3 regions of the Rhodopseudomonas julia genome follow, and region 1 is predicted to be linked to each of the others. Evidence: predicted binding sites of a transcription regulator. Region 1 holds the regulator's gene; each other region holds the start of a gene.

Evidence for each region. Region 1 encodes LexA, which represses DNA repair genes until DNA is damaged. Its sites were predicted from a motif close to TGTTCNNNNTGTGTTCNG; they were not measured.
Region 2: J2R99_RS12690 (ATP-dependent helicase) is a predicted target of LexA. The motif match lies at 7,001-7,018, and genes of this name have one in related genera.
Region 3: J2R99_RS06215 (YifB family Mg chelatase-like AAA ATPase) is a predicted target of LexA. The motif match lies at 902-919, and genes of this name have one in related genera.

Annotation. Positions count from the first base shown of each region.
Region 1 is NZ_JAUSUK010000002.1:1,391,870-1,401,920, reverse strand. It holds gene J2R99_RS15850 (ComEC/Rec2 family competence protein) at 1-1,648, shown strand, start outside; gene lexA (transcriptional repressor LexA) at 1,677-2,390, opposite strand; gene J2R99_RS15840 (molybdopterin molybdotransferase MoeA) at 2,492-3,697, opposite strand; gene moaC (cyclic pyranopterin monophosphate synthase MoaC) at 3,694-4,176, opposite strand; gene trpC (indole-3-glycerol phosphate synthase TrpC) at 4,173-4,985, opposite strand; gene trpD (anthranilate phosphoribosyltransferase) at 4,982-6,022, opposite strand; gene J2R99_RS15820 (anthranilate synthase component II) at 6,019-6,639, opposite strand; gene trpE (anthranilate synthase component I) at 6,751-8,259, opposite strand; gene J2R99_RS15810 (peptidylprolyl isomerase) at 8,261-10,051, opposite strand, start outside.
Region 2 is NZ_JAUSUK010000002.1:745,432-755,482, reverse strand. It holds gene J2R99_RS12725 (AsmA family protein) at 1-517, opposite strand, end outside; gene J2R99_RS12720 (FAD-binding oxidoreductase) at 585-1,988, opposite strand; gene J2R99_RS12715 (thioesterase family protein) at 2,101-2,589, shown strand; gene J2R99_RS12710 (chloride channel protein) at 2,636-4,471, opposite strand; gene J2R99_RS12705 (PRC-barrel domain-containing protein) at 4,893-5,525, shown strand; gene J2R99_RS12700 (cupin domain-containing protein) at 5,643-6,308, opposite strand; gene J2R99_RS12695 (GFA family protein) at 6,368-6,841, opposite strand; gene J2R99_RS12690 (ATP-dependent helicase) at 7,101-9,509, shown strand; gene J2R99_RS12685 (cation:proton antiporter) at 9,636-10,051, shown strand, end outside.
Region 3 is NZ_JAUSUK010000001.1:1,345,851-1,355,901, reverse strand. It holds gene J2R99_RS06220 (YrbL family protein) at 1-636, opposite strand, end outside; gene J2R99_RS06215 (YifB family Mg chelatase-like AAA ATPase) at 971-2,503, shown strand; gene J2R99_RS06210 (ABC transporter ATP-binding protein) at 2,684-3,799, opposite strand; gene irrA (iron response transcriptional regulator IrrA) at 3,969-4,397, opposite strand; gene fabA (3-hydroxyacyl-[acyl-carrier-protein] dehydratase FabA) at 4,594-5,121, shown strand; gene fabB (beta-ketoacyl-ACP synthase I) at 5,158-6,384, shown strand; gene fabI (enoyl-ACP reductase FabI) at 6,393-7,223, shown strand; gene J2R99_RS06185 (putative bifunctional diguanylate cyclase/phosphodiesterase) at 7,385-9,412, shown strand; gene pnp (polyribonucleotide nucleotidyltransferase) at 9,527-10,051, opposite strand, start outside.

The sequences.
Region 1 (10,051 bases):
TCTGCCGCCGCTTGGGGCGAGGGTAGAGGGCAGTGCAAGGCTGGCACCGCTGCCGGGCCCGGCGATGCCCGGAGGGTACGATCCCGCGCGGGCGGCGTTCTTCGATGGGATCGGCGCTTCCGGTTTCGTCTTTGGTGCGTTGACGGTCGTCGAACCAGTGAGCGGCGTCCATGTGTTCGTGGCGATTGCCGCCATCCGTCGAGCGATCGCACAGCGGATTACCGACGCCGTGGCGGGCCCCGCTGCTGCGATCGCCGCAGCGCTTCTCGTCGGTGATCGTGGCCAGATCGCGGATGCGGACGTCGATGCGCTCCGGATCGCGGGGCTTGCGCATATTCTCGCAATTTCGGGCCTGCATATGATGCTGATCGCCGGCACGGCCTTCTGGCTCATGCGTGCGGTGCTAGCGCTTTCCGAACATGCTGCGCTCGTTCTGCCGATCCGTAAAATCGCGGCCGCTATCGCGCTTGCAGTCGGCGCTTTCTATTTGTCGATCTCAGGCGGCAACGTCGCGACGATCCGAGCCTTCGTGATGATCGCGGTCATGCTGACGGCCGTCTTTTTGGATCGTCCCGCTCTGTCATTGCGCAACCTCGCGATTGCGGCGTTCGTGGTGGTGGCGCTCCAACCCGAGAGTGTGCTCGAACCGGGCTTTCAGATGTCCTTTCTGGCCGTTGCAGCCTTGGTGGCGGCCTGGGAGGCCTGGCGCGACCGTCCGCGCCATGATCTTGCAGAACCCGCCCGAGGGCTCGCGCGGCTTCTCCGCAGGCCTATCGTTGCGATCGGTACGGTCGGCTTGACCACGCTCGTTGCGGGCCTGGCGACATCGCCGTTTGCGGCTTTCCATTTCGGACGGCTCGCGTCCTACTCGCTTCTGGGCAATCTCATCGCGATGCCGCTGGTTTCGCTCCTCGTCATGCCGGCGGGGCTCATCAGCCTGATCGCAATGCCGTTCGGTCTGGAAGTGTTGCCGTTGACCGTCATGGCATGGGGCATCGATCTCGTCCTCGCCTCGGCGCATTTTGTGGCGTCACTGCCCGGCGCCACGGTTCTTGTCCCACCGTTTCCTGCAATCGCGCTCATGCTGATGAGCGGGGGGATTCTGTGGCTCAGCCTGTGGCGCTCGCAGCTCCGCCTCTACGGTATAGCGCCGCTTCTGGTGGGGACATTCCTTGCCTGGCTGCTCGGCGCCGAGCCCGACGTTCTGGTGGACGAGGCGGGCAGGGCGGTTGCAGCCCGCGACGTTTCTGGCCACCTCCACGTCGTCGGTGCGCGGCAAGGCTCCTTCCTTCACGATGTCTGGCGCGAGGGAGAGCCGGAAGATGACCCCGCCGGAGCTCCAGGCTTTCGTTGCGATGACGAAGCCTGCGTTCTGGAGATGCCGGAAGGGTTGACCCTGTCGCGCGTCACAGATCCTGTGGCCTTTTCGGAAGATTGCCATCGCGCCGAGATTATCGTGACACAACTGCGCGCGCCCGCAGATTGCGCGGCGCGGTTTGTCATCGATCGCTCTGCGCTCGCCGCCCACGGAGCCCACGCTCTATTTATTGCTCACAGGGGACCGGACAGGGCCACTCCGCACCTCGAACTTCGTATGTCACGCCCATCGATCCGGCGACCCTGGCATGGGCCGCCGGCGCTCAGATGACGTCGAGACCAGGAAGGTCGACGAGCGCTCAGTAGCGGCGCAAAAGCCCCACGAGGCGGCCCTGGATCCGGACTCTGTCTGGGCCGAAGATGCGGGTCTCGTAGGCGGGATTGGCGGCTTCGAGCGCAATCGACGCGCCTTTGCGACGCAATCGCTTCAACGTCGCTTCTTCGTCGTCAATCAGCGCAACGACGACATCTCCGCTATCGGCACTGTCCTGGCGGCGGATGACTACGGTGTCCCCGTCGAGAATACCCGCCTCGATCATGGAATCGCCGCGCACCTCGAGTGCAAAATGCTCGCCCTTCGAAAGGAGATCCGGCGGCACGACGATGGAATGACTTTGGTTCTGAATGGCGGAGATCGGAACGCCTGCCGCAATCCGCCCCATGACCGGGACGCTTGCGCCGCGCTCGCTCTCTTCGAACGCTTCTTCCTCAGCCGGTTGCGGCGCCTTGCCGAGTCGCCCTTCGATCACGCTCGGGGTGAAGCCGCGCTGCTGCGGTCGCCCGAAGCTGGGATTGACCGCATCGGGGAGGCGAAGAACTTCCAGGGCGCGCGCGCGATTGGGCAGCCGCTTGATGAAGCCACGCTCTTCCAAGGCTGTGATGAGGCGATGGATTCCCGATTTCGACTTCAGATCGAGCGCGTCCTTCATCTCGTCGAACGAGGGCGGCACGCCCGATTCCTTCAGTCTTTCATTGATGAAGAGCAGAAGCTCGAGCTGCTTCTTTGTCAGCATTGCCGTCCCCTCGCGATGCGAGTCGCGTCTCGTGTACAAATCACGAACGCACACTACCTGTTCATGGCGTGTTCCACAAGCCTCGGGGAGCGCCGCGCGGGTTACGAGAGGGCTTGCGCGAGATCTATGACGGAAACCACATCGCCCGCCTTGGCCTCCGGAGCAAAGGGAGGACGGATGATGAGGGCGTCGCAACGGGCAAGCGTCGCAAGAAGCGACGAATCCTGGTCGTCGGCGACGGTGACGGCCGTTCGCCCCAGGCAATCGATGAAGCGCGCGCGCAAATATTGTTGGCGGTCACCGACCTCGGGCAACGCTGCTGCAAGCGGCAACAGCCTCGTTTGCTCGGTACCTTCGGCGCCCTGCATTGCCGCGATAAGCGGCTTCAAAAAAACGAGCGCGCAGATGAGGGCAGAGACGGGATTTCCAGGTAGGCCGAGTACCCGGGTGCGCCCGAGCGTACCGAACATGACCGGTTTGCCCGGTCGCATGGCGACCCGCCAGAAATCGACCTTCAGACCTTTCTCGGAGAGCGCCGGCTGGACGAGGTCGTGATCTCCGACCGAAGCACCGCCGATCACCACCAGGATATCCGCGTCTTTCGCCCCCGCTGCGGCATCCACAATCGCCTGTTTGTCGTCGATGACGACACCGAGGTCCCGCGCGACACCGCCACAGGCCGCGACCATCGCGGCGATCGCCATGCCGTTCGACGAAACGATCTGATCGGGCCCCGGTTCTTCTCCGGGCTCGACGAGTTCGTCGCCGGTGGAAAGAATGGCCACAATCGGTCTCTGCGCGACCGCAATGACGGCATGGTTCATGGCGGCGGCAAGCGCCGTCTCGCGGGTCCCGATCCGACGCCCGGCAGGAAGCAGCGTTTCGCCCTCTCGGAAGTCGAATGCCGCGGCGCGAATGTGTCGGCCCGCCGCCACTGGCTCCAGAACTTCGATGCACTCGCCGTCGGCTCTGGCATTTTCTTGAATGAGGATGGCGTTCGCTCCGGCGGGCACCGGTGCACCGGTGAAAATCCGGACCGTTTCGCCCGTGCCGATCGTGCCGGAAAAATGCGATCCTGCGCGTGCTTCGCCGATCTGGCGCAGCACTGCGCCGGCGGCGGTATCTTCCGCGCGGACGGCATATCCATCCATTGCGGAGGCACGGAACGGCGGTTGGTTGCGCTTTGCGGAGAGATCGCATGCAAGCACGCGACCGCGCGCCTTCGCCAGGGGAACGGTGTCTTCACCCCGTCGCGTGACGCCTGCGAGCATGCGGGCAACGGCATCCTCGACGGAAATCAAACTCATCTGTCCGAACGCCAATCGCCGGAAGCGCCACCGCTCTTTTCCTCAAGGCGGATATCCGAAATCGTCATGCCGCGATCGACGGCCTTCGCCATGTCGTAGATGGTGAGACAGGCGACCGAAACCGCTGTGAGTGCTTCCATTTCGACGCCCGTCTTGGCTTCGACCCTTGCCATCGCGCGCACCCGCAGCCCCGGCAGCTCCTTATCCGGGAGAATATCGACAGCGATCTTCGATAACGCCAAAGGATGACAAAGCGGGATGAGGTCTGAGGTGCGCTTCGCTGCCATCACGCCGGCGATGCGCGCCGTCGCGATGACGTCGCCCTTCTTCATGTCCCCGTCGACGATCAGGCGCAGCGTCTGTGCCGCCATGTGCACGCATCCGCTCGCGACGGCCACCCGCATGGTGACGGCCTTGTCCCCGACATCGACCATTTCCGCGCGCCCATCTTCGGAAAGATGGGTGAGGTGATCCTTCATTCGGCGTCCTGTGGGGCCGGTGAGGCAAGAAGCTGACGGGTCGCCTCGACGACATCGTCTGAGCGCATCAGGCTTTCGCCGACGAGGAAGGCATGGATGCGGGAGGCCTTCAACCGGGCGATATCCATCGGCGAAAAAATACCGCTTTCTCCAACAATTAGGCGGTCTTCCGGAATCAATTTCGCAAGCCTCTCCGATGTCGTGAGATCGGTGTGAAAGCTGCGCAGGTCGCGGTTGTTGATGCCGATCATCGGCGAAGCGAGGGCGAGTGCACGCTCAAGCTCCGCCTCGTTATGGACTTCGAGAAGGACATCCATGCCGTATTCGAAGGCGCTGTCTTCGAGCGCTCTCGCTTCGTCGTCGGAGACGGCAGCCATGATGATCAAGATGCAATCGGCGCCCCAGGCGCGCGCCTCGGCCACCTGGTAAGGCGTGAACATGAAGTCCTTACGCAGCGCCGGCAGCGACACGGCCGCTCGTGCCGAGGTCAGGAATTCGGGCGCGCCCTGAAAAGACGGAGCATCGGTCAGAACAGAAAGGCAGGCCGCGCCGCCTGCCTGATAGGCTTGCGCGAGTTCAGGCGGATTGAAATCCGGCCTGATCAATCCCTTCGACGGGCTCGCTTTTTTGATCTCGGCGATGAGACCGGGCTGGCGCGCCTCCGCCTTGCGTTGCAGAGCCGCTAGAAAGCCTCGCGGCGCTTCCTGATCGGCAAGACGAGCCCGGAGCTCCTGAAGCGGGACGGCAGCCTCCGCGGTCTCGATCTCTTGCCGCTTGTAGGCTTCGATTTTCTTGAGGATGTCGTTCACGAGGCTGACGCCGCTTCATTGGAAACACGAATGAGCGCTTCGAGCGCTTTCTTCGCTTTGCCGGAATCGATCGATTCTTCGGCCATGTCGGCGGCTTCCTCGACGAGCTCGGACTTGCCGGCGACAATCAAAGCGGCTGCCGCGTTGGCGACGACGACATCGCGGTAAGGGCCGATCTCGCCATCGAGGAGAGCGCTCAGGGCGGCGGCATTTTCCTCCGCCGTTCCACCTTTCAGATCCTCCGGCAGGGCTTCTTTGACATCGAACTCCTGCGGATAGATCTCGAATGTGCGGACATGCCCCTCCTTGAGCTCCGCCACATAGGTGCGCCCGGTGGTCGAAACCTCGTCGATACCGCCCGCATCGCCATAGGTTCCGTGCACCACCCAGGCCGTTTCTGCACCCAGGTTTTTCAAAGCATTGGCAATGGGTTCGACCCACTCCTTGGAGTAGACGCCGAGCATGTAGCGCTTCACTTTGGCCGGGTTGGCGAGAGGGCCGAGGATATTGAAGATCGTCCGCGTGCCGATTTCGACGCGTGAGGGACCGACATGGCGCATGGCGGCATGATGGTTCGGCGCGAACATGAAGCCGATCCCGGCCTCACGGATACAGCGGGCAATGCCATCGGGTTTGAGATCGACATTGACGCCGAGTGCCATGAGGCAGTCGGCGGCACCGGAGCGCGAGGAGAGGGCACGGTTGCCGTGTTTGGCGACCGGAACGCCGACGCCGGCCACGACAAGTGCTGCACCCGTCGAGATGTTGTACGTGCCGGAGGCGTCGCCGCCCGTGCCGACGATATCGATGGCGCCTTCGGGAGCCTCGACCGGCGTCATGCGAGAGCGCATGGAGGTGACCGCGCCGGCGATCTCCTCGATCGTCTCGCCGCGGACTCTGAGGCCCATCAAAACGGCACCGATCTGCGTCGGCGTCGCTTCGCCCGACATCATCACGTCGAAGGCTTGCTGCGCTTCGGCTTCGGTCAGGCTTTCGCGGTTGGCAAGCTTGGCAATCAGCGGCTTGAGATCGCTCATGAGAGCACCTTGGGGCTGGCATCTGCCGCGCCCGTCGTCTGACGGAAGCTTGCGGCGAGTTTCAGGAAATTGTCCAGGATGCGATGACCGTGTTCGGAGGCGATGCTCTCGGGATGAAACTGCACCCCGTAGACCGGATGAGACCGGTGCTGCACGCCCATGATCACGCCATCGGCCGTGTGAGCTGTCACCTCAAGGCTTTCCGGCATACTTTCCGGCAAGATGGTGAGAGAGTGATAGCGGGTTGCCTGGAAAGGTCCGTTGATGCCGTGGAACACGCCCGCGCCCTCATGTTCGATGAGGGAGAGCTTGCCATGCATGAGGGACGGCGCGCGCACGACGTCGCCGCCATAGGCCTGACCGATGGCTTGATGGCCAAGGCACACGCCGAAGATCGGCATCTGGCCGTTCGCCTTCTTGATCAAGTCGAGCGAAATGCCGGCTTCATTCGGTGTGCACGGGCCAGGAGACAGAATGATGCCTTCGGGCTTTGCGGCGAGCACATCTTCCGTCGACCATTCGTCATTGCGCAGAACCTTCGTCTCGGCGCCGAGTTCGCCAAGGTAATGCACGAGATTCCAGGTGAAAGAATCGTAGTTGTCGATGACGATGAGCATGGGCGGCTCGCGTTTGTCTGTCATCTGCACGGATTAGGCGGGCAGGGCGCGGCGGTCAAGAAACGCCGCGCCGCACGGATGCAAGCGGCTGCTCACTCGCACAGAGATGAGCTATTGCCCGCGCCCGGCCTGATTGGCGAAGCGGCGCGCTTCTTCGGCGGCCCGAAACAGCGCTTTCGCCTTGTTCACGCATTCCGCCTGTTCTGAATCCGGGTCGGAATCGGCGACGATCCCGGCCCCGGCCTGAACATAGATGGTGTCGTCTTTGACGACCGCGGTTCTCAAGACGATGCAGGTATCCATGTCGCCGTCGGCGGTGAAATAGCCAACGCAGCCGGCGTAAGGGCCGCGCTTCGATTCTTCCAATTCGTCGATGATCTGCATCGCCCGAATCTTTGGTGCTCCTGAAACGGTGCCAGCCGGAAACCCGCCCGCGAGCGCATCGATTGCGTCGCAATCTTTGCGCAGGTCACCTTCCACGTTGGAGACGATGTGCATCACCTGGCTGTAATGCTCGAGGAAGAACTTGTCGGTCACGTGCACCGAACCGATCTCGGCGACCCGCCCGACATCGTTGCGGCCGAGATCGAGGAGCATGAGATGCTCCGCAAGTTCTTTCGGGTCTGCCAGAAGCTCTTCGCCGAGGCGCTTATCCTCCGCCGAAGTGGCGCCGCGCGGACGGGTACCGGCGATCGGCCGGATGGTGACCTTGCCGGCGCGCGCCCGCACCAGGATTTCAGGGCTTGAGCCGACGATGGAGAAGCCGCCGAAATCAAGAAAATACAGAAATGGTGCCGGATTGACCCGCCGCAGCGCGCGGTAGAGCGAGAAGGCTGGAAGCGGGAAGGCCGTTTCGAAACGCTGCGACAGCACCACCTGAAAAATGTCTCCGGCGGCGATGTATTCCTTCGCGCGGCGAACCTTCTCCTTGTACGCTTCTGGCGTGGTGTTTGAGGTTGTCTCTGACGCGAGCGGCACGTCGGCAGTTTCGACGCCGCGCTCCAGCGGTCGATCGAGCGCGTCGACGATCTCCGTAAGCAGGTTGACGGCCGTCTCATACGCCGCGCGCGCCGCGACGCCTTGGGTCGGCCTGACGGGCGTGACGACGGTGAGCTCGTCCTTGACCGCATCGAAGACGACGACGGCCTGGGGACGCATCAAAACGGCATCTGGCAGGTTCAGACTGTCCGGTGGAACGTTCGGCAAACGCTCCATCTGACGGACCATGTCATAGCCGAGATAGCCGAAGACACCGGCGCCCATCGAAGGCAGACCTTCCGGCACATCGACCCGGCTTTCGGCAAGGAGCGTACGCAGCGCCTGAAGGGGCGGCTCGTCGAGTGGCACAAAGTCCTCAAGATCGGGCGCGCGTGCGATCGCGGCCTGGCTTCCCTCCGCCCGGAAGATGAGGTCGGGCTGAAGGCCGATCATCGAATAGCGCCCCCGTACGGCACCGCCTTCAACCGATTCCAGGAGGAAGGAATTGGCGCGCCCGGCGGCGAGCTTCAGAAATGCGGAGACGGGTGTCTCAAGATCGGCGACCAAACGAGTGTAAAGCAGTTGCGCTTTGCCCTCGCCGTAAAGCTGCTCGAAGGCGCCGAAGGCTGGCTCGACTTGCATGTTATTGCTGGCTTTCTCCGACGATCTGCCCGTAGATCGCCTGATTGACGGAGATCGATCGCTCATCGATGAGATGGGCATTATAGGCCTGCAACAGGTCGCCCGCGATGGCTTGCCCAAGGCTCTCCCGCAATTGCGTCGCCCCCGCCGCTTCCTCGAAATAAGCAGGCACCGTCACGCTGTCGACGTGCAGGAGGACCCGGTTCTGGGGATCTTTGCCTTCTGCATTGGCCACGTGATTCTGCGGACCGGCGAAGGCTTGTGCGACGGCATTCGGGCTGAGGGGGCTGTCGGGCTGCTGCGAGGCAGTTCGCGTCACACCCTCGGCGCTTTGCACGTCTTTCCCGATTTCGGAGGCGATCTCGGAAATTGGCGTCCCGTTCTTGAGGCGATCGAACAGGGCATTGGCGCGGTCGCGGATCCGCTCGGCACGCTGATCGGCCTGCCATGCGGCGACGACGTCCGGCTTGACCTCATCGAGTGTGCGGTCGCGAGCTGGTGTGGTTTCGGTCACGTCGTAGAAATAGAACGTGTTCGTGCCGACGTGGATCGGGTCGTTTTCGAGCCCGACATCGCTTTGAAAGGCGTCCGCGATCAAATCCCGGCCGCCCGGCACGGAGACTTCGTTTCCGTCCGGCCCGGTCCCATCCGCGGCAACCGCCTCGATCTTCTGGTAGGGAAGGTTGAGCTTCTGGGCGACTTCCTGGAGCGTTGCGCCACCGGCGCGTTCGTCCTCGATTTGGTCGTAAAGCGAAAGAACCTCGTTGGAGCTTTGGCGCTCGGCCATCTCTTTGCGCAGTTCGGGCTCGACCGCCGAGAACGGTTGTGTGGAGCCTTCTTCGACCTTCACGACCTTGATGATTGCCGGACCGAGGCGGGCGTCCAGGACCGGCACCGTTGCCCCTTCGTCGGCGGAAAAGGCGGCGTCGGCGACGCTCTGGTCGACGATCTCGGCCTTTGCTTTGAGGCCAAGGTCGACCGCAGTGAGATTTCTCTCTGTCGCGACCTCTTCAAGCGTCTTTCCTGAGGAGATTTCGTCGGCTGCCTTCTTGGCATCCTCGGGGTCGTTGAACCGCACTTGGATCACGCTGCGCCGCTCGGGCGTCGAGAAACGCTGCGACTGGCTTGCGTATTCCTGCCTGACGTCGTCTTCCGAAATGGAGGCCGGATCCGCGATGGCGGCCGGCTCGAGCGCGATGACGCCGAGAGACCGGTATTCCGGCGCCCGAAATTGCGACTGATTGTCCTCAAAGAAGGACTGAAGCGTCGCGTCATCTGGCTCGCCGACCGGTTCGATCGCACTGGTGTCGACGGTCACATAAGAGATCGTCCGCGCCTCGTTCTGATACCGATAGAAGGCATCGAGCATGGGCTTCGGCGCGCTGACATCGCCGGCTATAGCGGAGGCGATCTGACGGCGCACCATCCGTTCGCGCATATCGGCGATATAGTCTTCCTCGCGCAGTCCCGCATTGGCGAGGAGGGCGCGGAAACGCTGCCGGTCGAAGCGCCCGCCAATGCCCTGGAACGTCGGATCCGAGGCGATCTCCTGAGCAAGCTTATCGTCGGAGACACCGAGATTATATTGCGAGGCTTGGTCGTCGAGCGCCGCTTCGGAGACGAGTTGCGAGAGAACCTGTTGGGGCAGGCCGATATTGCGGGCCTGCTCCATGGTCATCACCTGATTCATCTGCTGCGAGAATTGCTGCATGCGCTGGCGCAGCGCGCGGTCGAACTGGACCGCCGTCACTTCTTCGTCGCCGACAGAGGCAAGCGTGCCGCGGCCATAGCC
Region 2 (10,051 bases), 650 kb from region 1:
AGCCGCCCTGCAAATGCCCGGGCCCTTCGAGCGAGCGCGCTTGCATCAGCGCATTGATATCGCCGATCCGCCAGGACGCGCCGCGTCGGCTGTCCTTGAGGTCGATCTCGCCGTTTCGAATTTCCATCGCGTCGAGGGAAATCTGCTCTGGCCCGAAGCGGCCGATACGCAGCCGCCTTCCCGGCTGAGCGAGATCGGCAACATCCAGCATCAAGCGCGGCCGATCGAGCTGGACGGAAATGATGTTGATCTCCCCCTTGAGGAGACCAGTGAGCTCCACCTTGGCGCGCAGGCGCCCGAGCGTCAGGATGGGCGCGTCGGAAGGTCCGATGCGCACTTCCGCGAGGCGCAAGCTCGGCGTGGGCAGGATCGAAAGGTCGGCATCGCCGCGCACCTTGACCGGCACGCCCAGGCTCGCCGAGGCTTTTTCCTCGAACTCCTGCCGGTAGGCGCTCCAATCAACGAGATACGGCCCGATCAAGGCGGTGAAGAGCACCGCAATGATGGCGAGGCCTATCGCGACGTAAAGCCTTCCCAGAACAACTCTCCCTCTCCGCCCCTCTGCGCGACGGTCTCAATCCGATCTAGAGACGAATGATCTTACCCGGATTCATGATGTTCTGCGGATCGATCGCGCGTTTGACCGCCCGCATGACATCGAGAGCGGGGCCGAGTTCCTGCTCCAGATAAGCGCGCTTGCCCTGACCGATTCCGTGTTCACCGGTGCATGTTCCATCCATCCCGATCGCACGGGCGCTGATGCGCGCGGAAAGCTGCTGCGCCTTTTCGAGTTCCGCGGGATCGTCCATGTCGATCAGCGCCGACACATGGAAATTGCCGTCGCCGACATGGCCGACGATGGGCGCGATCAGGCCGAGCTCGGCAATGTCGTCCATCGTTCCGCGCACACAATCGGCAAGTCGGGAGATGGGAACGCAGGCGTCGGTTGCGAAGGCTCGCGTCCCCGGCCGCAGCGAGATCGCCGCCCAATACGCATCGTGACGCGCCTGCCAGAGCTTTGCTCTGTCCTCCTGCCGTGTCGTCCAGGAAAAATTGCCGCCGCCGAATTCTTCCGCGATCTCCCCGAAGAGCTCCGCCTGCTCCTTCACGCCGGCGGTGGTGCCGTGGAATTCCAAAAAGAGCGTCGGCGCCTCGGGGTAATCGAGCTTGGAATAGGCATTGCAGGCACGCATCTGCAGCGTATCGAGGAGCTCGATGCGCGCCATGGGGATGCCGCTTTGGATGGTGGCGATAACGGTGTTGCAGGCCGATTCCACATCCGGAAAGCTGCACACGCCGGCCGAGATCGCCTCCGGGATTCCCTGCAGCCGCAAAGTCAATTCGGTGATGACGCCGAGTGTCCCCTCCGCTCCCACGAGAAGCCGGGTCAGATCATAGCCCGCCGAGGTCTTCTTGGCCCGCTGCGCCGTGCGCACGATCGAGCCGTCCGGCATGACAGCCGTAAGGTTGAGGACATTGTCCTTCATGGTACCGTAGCGGACCGCATTGGTGCCGGAGGCGCGCGTCGAGGCCATACCGCCGAGGCTCGCATCCGCGCCCGGATCGATCGGAAAGAAAAGCCCGGTGTCGCGCAGATGCTCGTTCAGCTGTTTACGGGTGACCCCCGGCTCGACGACGCAATCGAGATCTTCCCCATGCACCGCGAGAATCCGCTTCATCCCGGACAAGTCGATCGAGACACCCCCCGCCGGCGCGTTGAGATGGCCTTCGAGAGACGATCCGGTGCCGAACGGGATGATCGGCACATGATGCTCGGCACAGACGCGCACCACTTCCGCGACCTCTTCGGTGGAATGCACGAAGACCACGCCGTCGGGCGGCTGATTGGTGATCCAGGTCGTGGTGTGGCCGTGCTGCTCACGGACCGCGGCGGAGGTGGAAAAGCGCTCCCCGAAACGCTGAGCGAGAATACCAAGCGCGGTAGAAATACCGTCTTCGTTGCGAGAAAGCGCGTCTGCGATGGCCATATTCGGCTCCCGATGCCGGAGCAAATCCTCAAGCTTGTTGAAAGCATAACAAGTTGCCGCGCTGGCTCTCGGGCGGCGCGACTATCCCCTGCAATGCGAAAAAAGGTGGCTTATGTCCAGGACAATTGAGGCTCCGTTCCAGGTGACGACGCAGACCGTCGAGGACGCCTGGATCGATTACAACGGCCATATGAATGTCGCGTATTACGTCCTGCTTTTCGACCGCGGCATCGACGAAGCCTTCGAAGCTCTCGGCCTCGGCCCCGATTACCGCCAGAGCCATGACGCTTCCTTCTTCGCGGTCGAAATGCATGTACGCTATCTGCGAGAATTGAAAACCGGCGCGAAGGTCTATTCGACCTGGCAGCTCCTGTCCGCCGACGATAAGCGGTTGCGCAGTTACATGGAGCTCCGCGATGCCGACAACGGCTTGGTAGCCGCGACGTCCGAGCACCTGCATCTGCATGTCGACATGGCCGCGCGGCGGGCGGCCGCCTTCCCGCCGCACATTCAGGCAAACATCGAAGCCACCTTCAAGGCCCACCGGAGACTCCCCTGGCCGGAAAGCGCAGGCGCGGCGATCACCCTCGATAAACGCTGACGGATCAGCCCCCTGGAGATGAGGGCTGAATCAGTTTGTCAGGCGATTACGAATAATGGTTGCGGATGACGGCCCCTGCGATCTCGGGAGAATCGATAACCCCGACCACATCCTCCGGACGCGGCACCACCACGCCAGCCCGCACGACGATCGCGAAAGAGCGCGCCCGTCGGTTCATGCGCGTGATGATGGAATTGAGAATGTTGTTTTCCGGCGCGACAACGAAATCGTCGGAGATGATATCGGCAAGCGTCTGATCGGCCCGGATCGACGGCGCGTAGAGCACCGAACCGAAGCGAGCATAACCGACGATGCGGCCTTCCTCACTGACGACGACATGCTTGCGCTGACCTTCCTGGCCGACGAGTTTGATCGCATCCCTAACGCTCGTCGCCGCAGGCAGGACGACGAAATTGCGGTTCATCAGATCGCGCGCCTGCTGCACCAGATACATGTTGGTGTGCCGCACCGACGGGATCGGGCGGCCGCGATTGCGCAGCTTGATCGTGTAAATGTCGGCGGCGATGAACCAGCGCCGCACGCCGACCGAGAGCGCCACCGCCAGGACGAGCGGGACGATCACATTATAGTCGCGCGTCATCTCGAAGATCATGACGATCGCCGTCATTGAGGCACCGGTCGCACCGCCCACGAGTGCGCCCATGCCGACGACGGCAAATTCGGCCATGTTGAAGCCCTCTCCCGGGAAGAGCCACGCGCCGAGCGCGCCGACAGCGCCGCCGAGCGTCGCGCCGATGAAGAGGGAGGGAGAAAAAACGCCGCCGGACGCTCCCGCGCCAAGGCTGACGCTCGTCGCCACCAGCTTGCCGATCAGCAAGGCGACGAGAAGGAAGAGCGTGTAGCTGTAATTGCTCTCGCTCACGATCGACTGGATCGTGGCATAGCCGACGCCAGCGGTGTGGTACTGGCCCGTCGTGACGAAGAAGCCATAGGCGAGCAACCCGATCAGCGTCATGCCGATGATGTTGCGCGTGTAATCGTTGCCGGGCAGCTTCGGAAAGAAATCCTCGCAGAAGGCGAGGAAGCGGATGAACGCCCAGGAGGCGACGCCCGCCACGAGGCCGAGGAAGGCGAAACCGACGAGCTCGGCGAGATTGATCGCATGCTGCGGATCGACCGCAGAAAGTGGCACCAAGAATGCCGGATCGAGGCCGAGAGCAATACGGCCGATATAGGTCGCAGTCGCCGTCGCCACGACAACCGGCAGAAAGGTCCGTCCGCTCACCTCCGGCAGGAGAAGTTCCACCGCAAAGAGCACACCACCGAGGGGCGTGTTGAATGTCGCTGCGATGCCGGCACCGGCGCCGGCGGCAAGCATCGTGATCTTTTGCCAGCGCGGCAGCTTCAATGTCCGTGCAATCGTCGAACCGAACGAGGCACCGATCTGAATGATCGGGCCTTCGCGACCGACCGAAGCGCCGCTGCCGATGGAGATGGCGGAGGCGATCGACTTGACGATCGCCACCACACCGCGCACGTCGCCGTTGTTGTGATAGACGGCGTACATCACTTCCGGAACGCCGTGACCCTTCGCCTCCGGCGCAAACGTCTTCACCAGGAAGACGACGATGAGCCCGCCGATGATCGGCGCGAGAATGATGAACGGGCCCCAGACGCTCGCCGCTTCGAAATGGTTGGCATCGTAGAAGAAGCTGATGCGCCCGTTGAAAGCGAGATTGTGCACGAAGGCGATCATGTAGCGAAAAAGGACTGCGCCAACGGCCGCCACCACACCGATCGTGAATGCGACCACACACAGTGCGGGAGCGCTCAAGACGGGTTCCTGGCTCTCTTCTTCCGTACCGGACGCGGAAACTGGCGCTGAATTTGTCGGCTTCGCCTCGGCCGAAGTGTCGGTCACGATCTCGCTTCTTTCCATCTCGGGTGCCGCTTCCGAACGGAGCGTCACACTGAGAAGAACAAGAGGTTAATCTGTCGCGGGCACCGGGAAGCCCTCGTCTCCTGCACCCAAGCAAGCCGCAAGGTCAAGGTTGCGCGCCGGCTTTCTCCCATGCGCCATCGCTGACGGTTGGCGAAACGATCGGACCGCAAAGCTCACCGTAGACCTGCACCCGGCGGCATGTTTTCGGCACAGCGAGCGAAGGCGAAGCTGCCGAAAAGGCTTGACCGTGAGCCAAAACGGTTCCCGCAGATGCGATCACATTTTGCAAGCCTTTCGCAACGTTATTTGAACGAACCCTTCAGCCGCCACGGCATTGCCCTCCCACTACACGAACGGGGCGAGCCGCCACCCAGGCGAGCCCCCAACAGGGAGAGTGAGAATGTTGAAGAAGCTTTTGGCAACGACGGCCATCTCGGCGATGATCGCCACCGGCGCGATGGCGCAGACGACCGAGACCGACACCACCAACCAGCCGATGGCGGAACAGCCGGCAAGCCCGGACAAGGCCCCTGCTGGCGGCATGGAAGCGCAGCCGAACGACAGCATGAGCGCCCCGACAGGCGAGGCTGCCGAGGCTCCGGCGAAGCCCATGGATGCCTCCGTCTTCCTGACTGAGCAGAGCGAAGATCAGGTCCAGGCGAGCAGCTATATCGGCCAGACGGTCTACAACCAGAGCGACGAAGCGGTGGGCGACATCAACGACCTCCTCTTCAAGAAGGCAGGCGGCATTGACGGCGCCATCATCGGTGTCGGCGGCTTCCTCGGCATCGGTGAGAAGAACGTGGCGGTCAAGTTCAGCGAGATCGACATCCAGACCGATGAGGATGGTGACTTGCACCTCGTGATCGACGGATCGAAGGAGGCGCTTGAAGCGGCCCCTGACTTTGTTGACCTCGACGACCAGAAGGCGCAGGCCGAAGCCGCGGCCCAGCAGTCACAGACTGAGAGCGGCGGCATGGGCACCAGCACCGGCGGTGCTCCGGCGACCGGCGAACCGGCCCAGTCGCAGTAACCGCCCACATCTCCTCGGGTTTGAAAGATGCCGTCCGCACCATGCGGGCGGCATTTTTTTCGGCTGAACTTTCTTACGCCCGCAGCGCAGCGAACATTCGCTCGCCCGCGCTCTTCCTTATTTTTCGTTCGTCGCGCCGGTCTTCTCGGCGTCGCTCGCTTCATGCACATCCGAAGAGGCATTTTCGTCTTCGCCTTCGACGGCGTCTTCCTGCTGAACGTCCGAAGAGGCGTCGTCGTCCGTATGGGCCGAACTGCTGCCTTTCCAATACTCAAAGAGCGGACCTTCCCGGCCATAGATCGGATCGGTGTCTGGAAGAGGCACGCTTGCCGCCTTCTTCCTGGCTTCCTCGAAATCGATCTCCTCGGGCTTGGTGATGTCACCCTCCTGCCCTTTCGGGTAAGCGCCGACGACCGAGAAATCCTCCGTCGCCGACAGTCTTCTGTGGCCGACACCGGCGGGAATGACGACCACGTCGCCGGCATTGAGATCGGTTTCGATGCCGTCATCGCCGCCGAGCCCGACGCGGGCCGAGCCACACACACAGGCCAGCACCTCATGGCCCTTCGTGTGGAAGTGCCAGAACGGATAGATCGACCAGACCCACACACCCTGCCACATATTCCGCGTCAGGATCGTATCGGCAGCGCCGGCCATACGGACCGGCTCGTCAAGGCCGCCGCGATAGATAAGCGTCGGCAGCTTGCTGTTAGGGATGCCGCTTGAGGGTTCAAAATCATAGGATTCGACTGCGACGCTGAGGTCGAGGTCGTGCGTTGCCATGCGATGTCTCCACTCTTGGGGTGTCTCAACCCCAATGCAGAGAAAGGCCGATCAGTTCGCTATTCTGTCTTGAGCAGCGCGTCTCTGCGCGCCAGGCTGGCGGCCGGCCACAGCTCCTTCAGATCGTAATATTCCTCAAAGGCGGGAACATTGGCCGGCAATTCGAGCCACGGAACCTTAGAGCGCGTGTAGATGTGGACGTCAGGCACGAGCACATCCGGATTATCGAGCGTTCCGACCCGCAGGAAACTCAGAATGCCACGGCGTCCGTAGTCGCTCCACAGCGCAATCTGGCAGTTCGGGCAGCGATAGACGTCATGAGGGAGCCCGCTCCCCGTCGGTAGCGTCACGACGACCGGCTCCGCCTTCAATAGCGCGATCCGGTCGCGTTCGATGAGCGCGTTGAGGACGAAGGCGCTGCCCGTCTCGCGTTGGCAGTCCCGACAATGGCAGCAATGCACGAACATCGGCAGCGATGTGAGCCGGTAGCGCACGTGCTTGCAGGAGCATCCCCCTTCAAGCTCCACAGACATATCTTTCCCCCAGAACCCAAACTGGCCGGAAGTGCGGTCTTAGAAGAACCTCTGAAGGTTCGTCGCCCTCCCTCTCCCGAGTTCGATCATGTGGCAGAGATTCGGCTAGCGACACGGATTTTTTTGCCACGCCCCCTTGCGGCCTGATCGGTAGACGCAGAGAACGGGTCAAGAACAATAGTACAATCCGGTAGCCAGGCGGCCGCCTCGCAAGACAGGGATCGTTGCCCTATCTTGGGCTTAAGCGAATCGAAACCTGATGACCCATTCAAACGCCGACCGACACGACGATCCCCTTTTTGACCCGCCGACGCCTGCCCCGCGGGCTGGTGGGATCGCGGCCCGCGCCCAGGCGGCACAGGTCTCGTCTCCCGCGCGCTACCTGCAAGGCCTCAATCCCGAGCAGCGCGATGCGGTGGAGACGACGGAAGGCGCGCTTCTCGTGCTGGCCGGTGCGGGCACCGGCAAGACGCGCGTTCTGACGACGCGCATCGCGCATATCCTCGCCTCACGTCGCGCATTTCCTTCGCAGATCCTGGCGGTCACCTTCACCAACAAGGCGGCGCGCGAGATGAAGGTGCGGATCGGCGCCTTGATCGGCGGCGAACAGACCGAAGGCATGCCGTGGCTCGGCACCTTTCACTCGATCGGCGTCAAGATTCTCCGCCGCCACGGCGAGCTCGTCGGACTGCGCTCCGATTTCACCATCCTCGACACCGATGACCAGATCCGGCTGATGAAGCAGGTGATCCAGGCCGCCGGTCTCGACGACAAGCGCTGGCCCGCGCGCCAGCTCGCCAACCTCATCGACGGCTGGAAGAACCGCGGCTTGTCGCCTGACAAGATTCCGGATTCCGACGCTTACGCTTTTGCCAATGGGCGCGGGCGCGAACTCTACACCGCCTATCAGGAGCGTCTGAAGACGCTGAATGCCGTCGATTTCGGAGATCTTCTGACGGAATGCGTGCGGCTTTTCCGCGAGCATCCCGATGTGCTCGCAAGCTTCCAGCAGCGCTTCCGCTACATTCTCGTAGACGAGTACCAGGATACCAACGTCGCGCAATATCTCTGGCTGCGCCTCCTCGCCCAGCGTCCGGAAGGCGAGCGCGCCAATATCTGCTGCGTGGGCGACGACGATCAGTCGATCTATGGCTGGCGCGGCGCCGAAGTCGCCAACATCCTCCGCTTCGATCACGATTTTCCCGGCGCCAAGGTGATCCGTCTGGAGCGCAATTATCGCTCGACGGGCCATATCCTCGCCGCCGCCTCACGCCTCATCGCTCAGAACGAGAGCCGTCTCGGCAAGACGCTGTTTCCGGCGACCGACGATATGGGCGCGCCGGTCATGGTCGCCTCCGGATGGGATTCCTCCGAAGAGGCGCGCTCGATCGGCGAAGACATCGAAAGAAAGCAGCGCCAAGGCATATCTCTCAACGAGATTGCCATCCTCGTGCGGGCTTCCTTCCAGATGCGCGAATTCGAAGACCGCTTTGTCACGCTCGGCCTTCCCTACCGTGTCATCGGCGGCCCACGCTTCTTCGAGCGCATGGAAATCCGCGATGCGCTCGCCTATCTGCGCGTCACGCAAAATCCGGCCGACGGTCTCGCCTTCGAGCGCATCGTCAACACGCCGAAGCGCGGCCTTGGCGCGGCCACCATCCAGCTCATCCATTCGCATGCGCGCAGCCGCGACATCCCGCTTCTGGCGGCGGCCGGAGAGCTGGCGGCGACCGAAGAGATCAAGCCACGCCAGCGCCAGGCGCTCGGTGACCTGGTCCGAAACTTCGCCCGCTGGTCGGAGATGCTGGAGCACACGCCGCATCCTGAGCTCGCGGAGATCATTCTGGAGGAATCCGGCTACATCGAGATGTGGCAGCGCGACCGCTCGCCGGAAGCCCCGGGCCGGCTCGAGAACCTCAAGGAACTCGTCAACAATCTCGGCGAATACGATTCCCTCGGCGGCTTCCTGGAGCATGTCTCGCTGGTCATGGACACGGAGGGCGGCGAGACCGAAGAAGCCGTCTCCATCATGACATTGCATTCGGCGAAGGGCCTCGAATTCGACGTCGTCTATCTGCCCGGCTGGGAGGAAGGTCTCTTCCCGCATCAACGTGCGCTCGACGAGAGCGGCAAGGCCGGCCTCGAAGAGGAACGCCGCCTCGCCTATGTCGGCCTGACGCGCGCCCGTCGCCACGCCACCATCTGGTTTGTCGGCAATCGCCGCGTCCACGGACTGTGGCAATCCACCCTGCCCTCCCGCTTCATCGACGATCTGCCGGAAGACCATGTCGAAGTGGCAGAGCCTGCGAGCTACGGCGGCTATGGCGGTGCCGGCCATTACGGATCGGGCGGCTATGGCGGCTCACGTTTTGAGCGGATGGAGCCCTTCGATTCCGCCTATCGGACGCCGGGATGGCAGCGCGCGAAATCCAACCGGGATCGCGCCGATCCGAGAAACCGCACCGGGCGCGGGCCGACGACCCTTGAAGGAGAACTCGTCGCCAAATCGGTGATCGGCGGCACGAGCCGCTATTCGGTCGGCGAGCGCGTCTTCCACCAGAAATTCGGCTACGGCACCATCCACACGATCGACGGCAACAAACTCACGATCGATTTCGAAAAATCCGGCCGCAAGCGCGTGGTCGACAGTTTTGTCGAAGCGACCTGAGCAAGCAGGTCCAAGCTGTCCAAACCGCCTTCTGAGCAAAAGACTTTCGACGAAAGTTCCGCCAACGGCGCTTGAAAGCGGCTGCAGTTGCTCTTTAATCCCGCTCTTCCAGCGCAGAGCGGGTTCATGCACGACATCATCACCGAGATTGCGCTGATCGGCGCCACCGGCATTGCCGCCCAATGGCTGTCCTGGCGTTTCAGCCTGCCGGCGATCGTCGTCCTGTCGCTCGCCGGTCTTTTGATCGGACCGGGGCTAGGCCTCATCGATCCGGAATCGGATTTCGGCGACTTCTTGCGCCCGATCATCGCGGTTGCCGTCGCCATCATTCTGTTCGAAGGCGGCCTGACGCTGCATTTCCACGAGATCCGAGAGACTTCGATGGGTGTGCGGCGCCTCGTCCTGTTGGGTGGGCCGCTCGCCTTCCTCCTCGGCACGATCGCCGCCCATTTCGTGGGCGATCTCAGCTGGCCGACGGCGACGGTTCTTTCCGGCCTCTTCGTGGTGACGGGGCCGACCGTCATCATGCCGCTTCTGCGCCA
Region 3 (10,051 bases), on a different contig from region 1:
GGCGACGAAATCGTCGACCTTGCGCAACACCTTGCGCTGTTGCGAGGTGTCGGTGCGCAGGAAGAACGGGCAATAATTGGTCGTGCCGAAATCGTCGATGAGGACGAGGCGGCGGATTTGGCCGTCGACGTCTTCCTGGACGAGAACATTGCACAGCATGATTTTTCGTGTCGGGACGCGATAGGTGGCGAGATGCTCGCAAAACACCTCGACGGCCGCCTGACATTCCGGCGAATAGCCGTGGATCGTCAGATAGCTTTCGAGCGTGCGTGAGATCTCGCCGTCGCCGTCGCGAATGAGCTCCACCGAGAGCCCGAGCCCCAAACTCGTCGACACGAATCCGAACTGCCGCGCCACATGCGCAAAGGCGACCTCGCCGCGCCTTTGGCCGAGGCGACGCAGGATGTGCTCGTCCTGGCGGTTGTCATCGAAGCGCACGAGCGGACGCAGACGCTTCCATGCGGATTTCGCCCGGCGCTGGTCGGCGAGCGTGTAATCCGGTCGCCGTACCTTGATGCCGCGGTCTTTGCGGGCGGGATCGACAAAGCATAGCCGTCGTCCTCCGCGCGCAAACGGGATCGCCCGGCTCAGATCGACGGCAGCTGCCACCGAACGCCGGTCCGCTCTCGCATGCATTGTCTCCGGTCCGGCGATAAATGCCCAAACCGGCGCAAAAAAAGCCCTAAGGCGCGCGGAAGCGCGCCTTTTTTCAATCGAATCGCAGACCATGTGCCCCGGCCGCCTGTTCGCACCCGCAGCGTCGATCCGCCGCGAGTGTTATGTATCCTTCATAAAGTCCTCACAAACCGCACTTGCAAGGACCGGAACGGCGAGGGCGCAAAAATGTGACCGATGCGTTTCGGAATGTTCCCCTTGCGCAACAGGTGCGCCCCTCGGATCGCGTTCCGTTTTCGTTCTTGTCATTGTGTGAAAGCTGAGTCATCCTGCAATCAGAACGGGGGTGTGGGCGATGGTTTCTCGCGTTACGACAGTGGCGTTCCGTGGGGTCGAAGCGATCCCGGTCGATGTCCAGGTGCTGATCGCGCCGGGGCGCACGCTCTTCAACATTGTCGGTCTGCCCGACAAGGCGGTGGCGGAAAGCCGCGAACGCGTGCAGGCGGCGATTCATGCTTCGGGTCTTGCGCTTCCAGCCAAGCGCATCACCGTCAATCTCGCCCCGGCAGACCTTCCCAAAGAAGGCAGCCATTACGATCTGCCGATCGCGCTTGCGCTGATGGCGGCGATGGGCGCCATTCCGGCCGACGCAGTCGGTGATCATGTGGTGCTCGGGGAGCTCGGCCTCGACGGGCGCATCGAAGCGGTGGCGGGGGTGCTGCCGGCGGCGATTAGTGCCAATGCGCTGAAGAAGGGGCTCATTTGTCCCGCCGCTTGCGGCGGGGAGGCTGCCTGGGCGGGTGAAGAACTCGCTATTCTGGCGCCGAAGAGCCTGATCGCGCTCGCCAACCACATCGCCGGCAGTCAGGTCCTGTCACAGCCCAAGCCCGCGCTTCGCGCGGCGAGCGAGGTGCTGCCCGACCTCTCGGAGATCCGCGGCCAGGAGAGCGCCAAACGGGCGTTGGAGATTGCCGCGGCCGGCGGCCACAACATGCTGATGATCGGCCCGCCGGGCGCGGGCAAATCGATGCTGGCAAGCCGGCTACCGTCGGTCCTGCCGCCGCTTGCCCCGCGCGAACTCCTCGACGTGTCGATGATCTCCTCAATTGCCGGCACGCTCGCCGGCGGGCGGCTGTCGAGCCAGCGACCTTATCGGGCGCCGCATCATTCGGCCTCCATGGCGGCGATGGTCGGCGGCGGCATCAATGCGCGTCCGGGTGAGGTCTCCCTTGCCCATCACGGCGTGCTCTTCCTCGATGAATTGCCGGAGTTCACGCCGGCCGTGCTCGATTCGCTGCGCCAGCCGCTGGAGACCGGAGAAGCCGTCATTGCGCGGGCCAATCACCGTGTCACCTATCCGGCGGAGTTTCAGTTGATCGCGGCGATGAATCCATGCCGCTGCGGCATGGCGGGCGAGCCCGGCCATACCTGTCGCCGCGGCGCCCGCTGTGCTGCCGACTATCAGGCGCGACTATCAGGGCCTTTGATCGACCGCATCGATCTTCGCATCGAGGTGCCGGCACTCTCCGCCATCGATTTGATCGGGCCGGCCGAGGCGGAGCCGAGCGCGGCCGTGCGCGAACGTGTGGCAGCGGCGCGTGCAATGCAGGCTGAGCGCTACATCTCCCGCGGCCTCCCGGGCCTGCGCATCAACGCGCGGGCCGGCAGTCGCGTCGTGGAAGACGTCGCAGCTCCGGACGAGGCCGGTGCTCGCCTCATCCGCGATGCCGCAGAGGCGATGGGCTTGTCGGCGCGCGGCTATCACCGTGTTCTCAAGGTTGCGCGCACGCTCGCCGACCTCGATCAGGAGGAAAAGGTGCGCCGCATCCACGTGGCGGAGGCGTTAAGCTATCGTCAGAGCGCGTCTTTGCTGGCCGCGGCCGCATGATCGCGGCGCCCGCGGACAGGTCGGCGGAGGCTCCGCCCGGGGGGCTTGCTCGGTGGGCTTGCGAGCATCCTCCCGCCTTGTCTTGCAGGTCTTGGCTATCTCTCGCCCCGTCCTTGCCTGAACGGCATCTTTCCGCGCCACGCCACGTCTTTCCTCGCCACGGCGGGCGCAAACGGTCGGTCAGGCAGCTTTCTGCAGCGGATCTCGGCGAAGCGCCCGGCCGCTCTTGTCGAAAAGCTGCAGATCCTCGGCGTCGGCGGCGAGGCGTACGTTTTCTCCGCGCTCGATCGCGGCTTCCCCGGCAAGCTTTGCCACCACCGGATCGTCTTGGCGGCCGATATCGACGTAGACGAGCGTGACCTCGCCCAGAAGCTCGACAAGCGTCACCTCGCCCTCGATCAGAGCCTCTTCGCCGGCGCCAACCAGCCGGAGGCTTTCTGGGCGGACACCGAGATGGCCAGGGCCTTGTGAGACGGCGATGCCTTCGGGAAGCGACAAAGTGAGACCATTGCCGCCTTCGGGGACGACACGAAGCGCGTTTTGCGAGGTGTTGAAGGTGGCAGGCAGAATGTTCATCGCGGGCGAACCGATGAACTGCGCCACGAACAGATTGTCCGGCCGATGGTAGAGCTCGAGCGGCGTGCCGACCTGCTCCACCCGGCCCTTGTTCAAGACGACGATGCGGTCGGCGAGCGTCATCGCCTCCACCTGGTCGTGGGTGACATAGATCATCGTCGTGTCGGGCATCTTCTCGTGCAACCGGGCGATCTCGATGCGCGTCTGCACGCGCAGGGCCGCGTCGAGGTTCGACAAGGGCTCGTCGAAGAGGAAGACCGCCGGGTCACGGGTAATCGCGCGTCCGATCGCCACGCGCTGGCGCTGGCCGCCGGATAGCTCTTTCGGCAACCGGTCGAGATAGGGCTCGATTTGGAGAATGCGCGCCGCTTCGCGCACCCGCTTGTCCACCGCGTCGCGGCCCGAACCTTTGTCGAGGCGCAGCCCGAAGGCCATGTTGTCGTAAACGCTCATATGCGGATAGAGCGCGTAGGATTGGAAGACCATGGCGATGCCGCGCTCCTTCGGAGTGCGGTCGTTGACGGTTTCGCCGCCGATCTCAAGCGTGCCGCGCGTGATGTCTTCCAGCCCGGCGATCACACGCAAAAGCGTTGATTTGCCGCAACCGGATGGACCGACGAAGACGACGAATTCGCCATCCTTGATGTCGAGATTGATGCCCTCGAGCACCTTGACCTTGCCAAAGGCCTTATCGACCCCGCTCAGCCTGACATTGGCCATCGAAGCTCCTCCCATCTGACGACCGATCGCTTTTTCAGCGCCGGACCCAGCGGCCCGTCGCTGCAGCAATTGTCTGGGAAACGCACGATAGGGCGAGTGGCTGCAGCCCTGTTCGGCCAAAAGCTATCTTCGGCCGCAAAAACTGAGGAAGTCCTGTCCGGCTTTCGTCTCAGGCATCTGTCCGGCGCACCCGCACCACGACCTCGACGGCGGTGATTTCCATGCCCTCCGGGGGCTCGGGAACCTGCGTCAGGCTGACCGGCCCTTCGATGTCCATGAGCGAGTTTTCACCTTCCACGAAGAAATGGTGATGGTCGGACACATTGGTGTCGAAATAGGTCCGCGCCCCATCGACTGCGACTTCTCGCAGCAGCCCGGCTTCCGTGAACTGATGCAGGGTGTTGTAGATCGTCGCAAGCGAAACCGGCACGCGCATAGATTGCGCTTCCTCGTGCAGAAGCTCCGCAGAAATATGCCGATCGCCCTTCTTGAACAGCAAACCAGCCAGGGCCACTCGCTGTCTCGTCGGCCGCAGACCGGCACGGCGCAGCCAACGGGTCAGCTGCTCAGGCGAATTGTGGTTGTGTATAGCCGTCATGTCAGCTCGCTCTCGGCAGTCGAAGAGTTTATGGAACGCTGCCTTTAGCCCTATATGCGAATTTGTATCGTTCTGACAACTCTGACGCTGTGTCGCTGTTGCCGCGTGGCTCGGTTTCGCTACGCGGCGCGGTATGTTAGGTAGCGGGTTGTCGTTAAGGAACCCAAATGACCCGCCTCACAGAAAGACCAATGCAATGAATGAGCGGCGCAGCCATTTCGAGTATGAGGACCTCCTTGCTTGCGGGCGGGGAGAGCTTTTCGGGGAGGGCAACGCTCAATTGCCGCTGCCTCCGATGCTGATGTTCGACCGTATTTCGGAGATTGCTGACGAAGGTGGCGAATACGGCAAGGGGCGGATCCGTGCCGAGATGGAGGTACGTCCCGACCTCTGGTTCTTTCCCTGCCATTTCCATGGCGATCCGGTGATGCCGGGCTGCCTGGGTCTCGATGCCCTTTGGCAGCTTCTCGGCTTTTTCCTCGGCTGGCTCGGCGCCCCGGGCAAAGGGCGCGCGCTTTCAGTCGGCGAAGTGAAATTCTCCGGTATGGTTCTTCCGACCGTCAAACGACTGGAGTACGGAATAGAGCTGAAGCGCATCCTGCGCTCCAAACTCACGCTCGGCATCGCCGATGGCTGGCTGAAGGCCGACGGAGAAGTCATCTACCGCGCAAAAGATCTGAAGGTCGGGCTGTTCACAGCGAATCAGGCTGTCGCCACTGCGTAAGGCGCGTCGGGACCAGACTATCAAAGGGAGAAGGTGATGCGGCGGGTCGTCGTCACCGGTATGGGGATCGTATCCTCGATCGGCAACAATACGCAGGAGGTTTTGACCAGCCTGCGGGAAGCGCGCTCGGGTATCGTGTTCGCGCCGTCTTATGCCGAGCATGGCCTGCGCAGTCAGGTGCACGGCGCGCCGACGCTCGATGCCAGCGCGGTCGTCGACCGGCGCGCCATGCGTTTTCACGGCGGCGGCACGGCCTGGAATCACGTCGCCATGGAACAGGCGATTGAGGATTCGGGGCTCGAAAAGGGCGACATCTCCCACGAGCGGACCGGGATTATCATGGGCTCCGGCGGGCCGTCGACCCGCGCCATCATCGAGGCAGCGGACAAGACCCGCGAGGCAGGTTCCTCGCGAAAGGTCGGCCCCTTCGCCGTACCGAAGGCCATGTCGTCGACGGCGTCCGCAACGCTTGCGACCTGGTTCAAGATCAAGGGCATCAATTATTCGATCTCCTCGGCCTGCGCGACGTCCAACCATTGCATCGGCAATGCCTGCGAGCAGATTCAATACGGCAAGCAGGACGTGATGTTCGCCGGCGGCTGCGAGGAGCTCGACTGGACTTTGTCGGTGCTCTTTGACGGCATGGGCGCGCTTTCCACGAAGTACAACGACCGTCCGGCCATTGCCTCGCGTGCTTACGACAAGAACCGCGACGGTTTCGTCATCAGCGCCGGTGCGGGCGTTCTCGTGCTCGAGGAGCTTGAGCACGCCAAGGCGCGAGGCGCCAGGATCTATGCGGAGATTGTCGGCTACGGCGCCACCTCCGATGGTGTCGATATGGTCGCGCCGAGTGGCGAGGGGGCGATCCGCTGCATGCGTATGGCCCTTCAGAACGTCGGCGAGAAGATCGACTACATCAACCCGCACGCCACCTCGACGCCGGTCGGCGACCTCAAGGAGATCGAGGCGATCCGCGAGGTGTTCGGCTCAGGCGACGCATGTCCGCCGATCGCGGCGACAAAGTCACTGACCGGCCATTCGCAAGGCGCCACGGGGGTGCAGGAAGCGATCTACACGCTTCTCATGATGCAAAACGGTTTCATCTGCGAGAGTGCTCATATCGAGGAGATGGATCCCGCCTTCGCCGACATGCCGATTCTGCGCGAACGGCGCGACGGCGTGGAGATCAACACAGCCTTGTCGAATTCCTTCGGCTTTGGCGGCACCAATGCCACTTTGGTGTTTCAACGGCTCGGTTCCTGATGTCTCACATAAAAGGCCTGATGGAAGGCAAGCGCGGCCTCGTCATGGGTGTCGCCAATGATCATTCGATCGCCTGGGGCATCGCCAAGGCGGTTGCCGAACATGGCGGGGAGCTCGCTTTCACCTATCAGGGCGAACAGTTCGGCCGCCGTGTGAAACCGCTGGCCGAGAGCGTTGGCTCGACCCGCGTCTATCCTTGCGACGTCGAGGACGACGCCTCCATGGACGGCGTGTTCTCGAAGATCGCAGATGATTGGGGACGGCTCGACTTCCTCGTCCACGCCATCGCGTTTTCCAACCGCGCCGAGCTCAAGGGCCGTTTCGTGGATACCTCGCGCGACAATTTCGTGCGCACGATGGTGATCTCGTGTTTCTCCTTCACCGATATTATGCGCCGGGCTGCGCCGCTGATGTCGCCGGGCGCCTCGGCGCTCACCCTGACCTATGCGGGCTCCACCCGGGTCATGCCGAATTACAATGTCATGGGCGTCGCCAAGGCGGGGCTCGAGGCCTCGGTGCGCTATCTTGCGAGCGATTTTGGCACGGATGGCATTCGCGTGAATGCGATTTCGGCAGGCCCGGTGCGCACGCTCGCCGGCTCGGGCGTCTCCGATGCGCGGCTCATGTTCAACTATCAGCGGGCCAATTCGCCGCTGCGTCGAGCCGTGACGATCTCCGACGTGGGCGGTGCCGCGCTTTATCTGTTGAGCGATCTTTCGGCAGCGGTCACGGGCGAGATCCATTTTGTCGATTCCGGCTACAGCACCGTTTCCATGCCCCGTCTGGAGATGTTGAAGCGGGAAGAAGATATCATCGATGAGGAAGCGGCCTCGGAATAGGCTGCTTTTCGCACGAGAGATTTAGCCGGTTTGCCATTTCGCCGCGCCTCTATCCCCGTTTCCCACAACGTGTCTCGTCCTCCATTTACGCTTCTCTAAGCGCAGTGACCTAGCTTCCCGACGATCGGATGGCGCAGCCATCGCAGCGACGGGGATTGAGCATGCGTCTGATCGGCAAGAGGCTAGTCTCTCCGCTTCTTGCGGTCCTCATTGCCGTCAGCGTCGTCGTCGGCATGTTCCTTGTCGGCCACTACCAGATCCGTTCCGTTCTGAAGAACGAGGCGGCACTTGTCGCCACGGCCTGGTATGAGAGTGCGCGCCACGGCCGAAGCGGCCTGGACGGTCTCCTCGACGGGCGCTCCGAAGCGCTCAACGCACCGCTTTTGCGCTCCTTTGCGATCGATACACTGGCCGTCGGTGATCCGCAGGCGGGCATCGTGACAGTGGTCGGCGACGAAGGCCGCTCCGAAAAAGAGCTTCGGCCGATCCTGGAGACGGCGGGGAGCCACCCAGGGAACCCGCAGCGTTCGGTTCACGCTGTCGACGAATCCCTGTTTCTTTCGCCCTATTTTGCGACCTGGGTCGTTTTTCCGGTCACTCCCGAGGGGCGCCAGGTCGCCGTCCGCTTCGACCAGACATTTGAGGCGTCCCAGCTCCTGACGACGTTCAACCGCCAGCTCGTCTATCTGACCGGCATCGCCGTTGTGACGTTCTTCTCCTTCATGGCGGGCTACACCTACCGCACGCAGCAAATGCAGCGCGAGAAACAGGATCTCGTCTACCTCGCCATGCACGATGAGCTGACCGGGCTCGGCAATCGGAAGAAATTCGAACAGAGCCTGGGGGAGATGCTCGCCAAGGCTTCCGAAAAGAGCCACAAGATCGGCCTTCTGATCCTCGACCTGGACGGCTTCAAGAGCATCAACGATACGCTCGGTCATCCGGTCGGCGACAATCTCTTGCGCGCGACGGCGGAGCGTTTGAAGAACTCGCTGCGGGACGAAGATCTGCTTTGTCGGCTGTCCGGCGATGAATTTGCCGTCATCGTCCCTGTCGTCCCCGACAATCACGCTCTGCCGGCGCTCGCCGATCGCATGATCCGGTTGATCGAACAGCCGTTTCGCATCGAAGGCCACGAAATCACCATCGGCTGCTCGATCGGCATCACCGTCGGGCCGGACAATGGCGATACCGCCAAGACGCTGATCCGAAACGCCGATTTCGCTCTCTACCGGGCCAAGGCGGGAGGCAGGCAGACCTGGCGTTTCTTCGACCCGAAGATGGCAGAGGACCAGCGCTCGCGCGAAACCCTGGAAGACGGCTTGCGCTACGCCATCCAGAACGACCTCTTCACCCTCCTCTATCAGCCGCAATATGATCTGAAGAGCGGCGAGGTCGTCTGCTACGAGGCGCTTCTGCGCTGGAAGCTCACCAATGAGAATCTCGTCCCGACATCGATGTTCCTGTCGGTTGCCGAGGAGACGGGCCTGATCATCCCGATGGGCGAATGGGTGATCCGCCAGGTCGCCCGCGATTGTCGTGCCTTGCCCCCCGGTGTGCGCGTCGCGGTCAATCTCTCGGCCGCGCAGCTGCAGCGCGATGGCACGGAAACCTACATTGCCGAAGCCTTGGCGAACTCAGATATCGCGCCCAACCGGATCGAAATCGAGGTCAACGAAAGCATTCTCGGACGCGGAGAAGAGGCGGCCTTTTCGCGGCTTGAAAGGCTGCGCGAAGCCGGGGTCTCCCTCGTCCTCGACAATTTCGGCGTCGGAACCTCGAGTCTTGGCCTTCTCTCTCGCTATCCCTTCGACAAGATCAAGCTCGATCGTACGTTCCTGTCGCGTATCTCCGATCCGCAAAAGGCACGCGCAGTCGTGTCCGCCGTATGCCGCCTCGGCCAATCGCTCGGTATGGCGGTCGTGGGAGAGGGGGTTGAGAACGAGGCGCATCGTGATCTCCTGCGCGAGAGCGGTTGCAACCTCGCCCAGGGCTATTTCTTTGGCGCGCCCGTCACCGTCGAAGAGGTAATCGGGCAAGAGGCGCTCGCGACGGCCGCGCGCGGCCGCGGAGGTATGGACACGACTGCGGACACCGCTGCGGATGGCGTTGTGGGCGGGGCGGCCACTCCCGGGCCCGGCCCCACACGCGGCGGCGGGCGCAACATCCGGCTCGTCGCCAACGGCTGAACGATCTCGGGCTTTCTGAGTGCGCTGGAGGCTCGTCCGCCGGAAGGCGTGGTGAGGCCGAAAAGAAAAGGGCGCCTCGCGGGCGCCCTTTCCTGTTTTTCTCTGCCAGACCGATCAGGCGGCTTCCGGCTCGATCGGCTCGCCGGTCTCCTGGTCCACGACCTTCATGGACAGACGCACCTTGCCGCGCTCGTCGAAGCCCATGAGCTTCACATAGACCTCATCGCCTTCCTTGACGACGTCGGTCACCTTGGCGGGGCGGCCGTTGTTGAGCTGGGAAATATGCACCAGCCCGTCCTTGGAGCCGAAGAAGTTGACGAAGGCGCCGAAATCGACGGTCTTCACCACGGTGCCACGATAGATCGCACCCACTTCCGGGTCGTCCGTGATGGAGCGGATCCACTTGATGGCCGCGCGGATCGATTCGCCGTTCGGCGAAGCGACCTTGACAGTTCCATCGTCGGAGATATCGACCTTGGCACCGGTCTTCTCGACGATCTCGCGGATCACCTTGCCGCCGGAACCGATGACTTCGCGGATCTTGTCGACCGGGATCTTCAGGGTCTCGATGCGGGGCGCATATTCGCCGAGTTCCGGACGGGCCTGCGTCAACGCCTTCGACATCTCGCCGAGGATGTG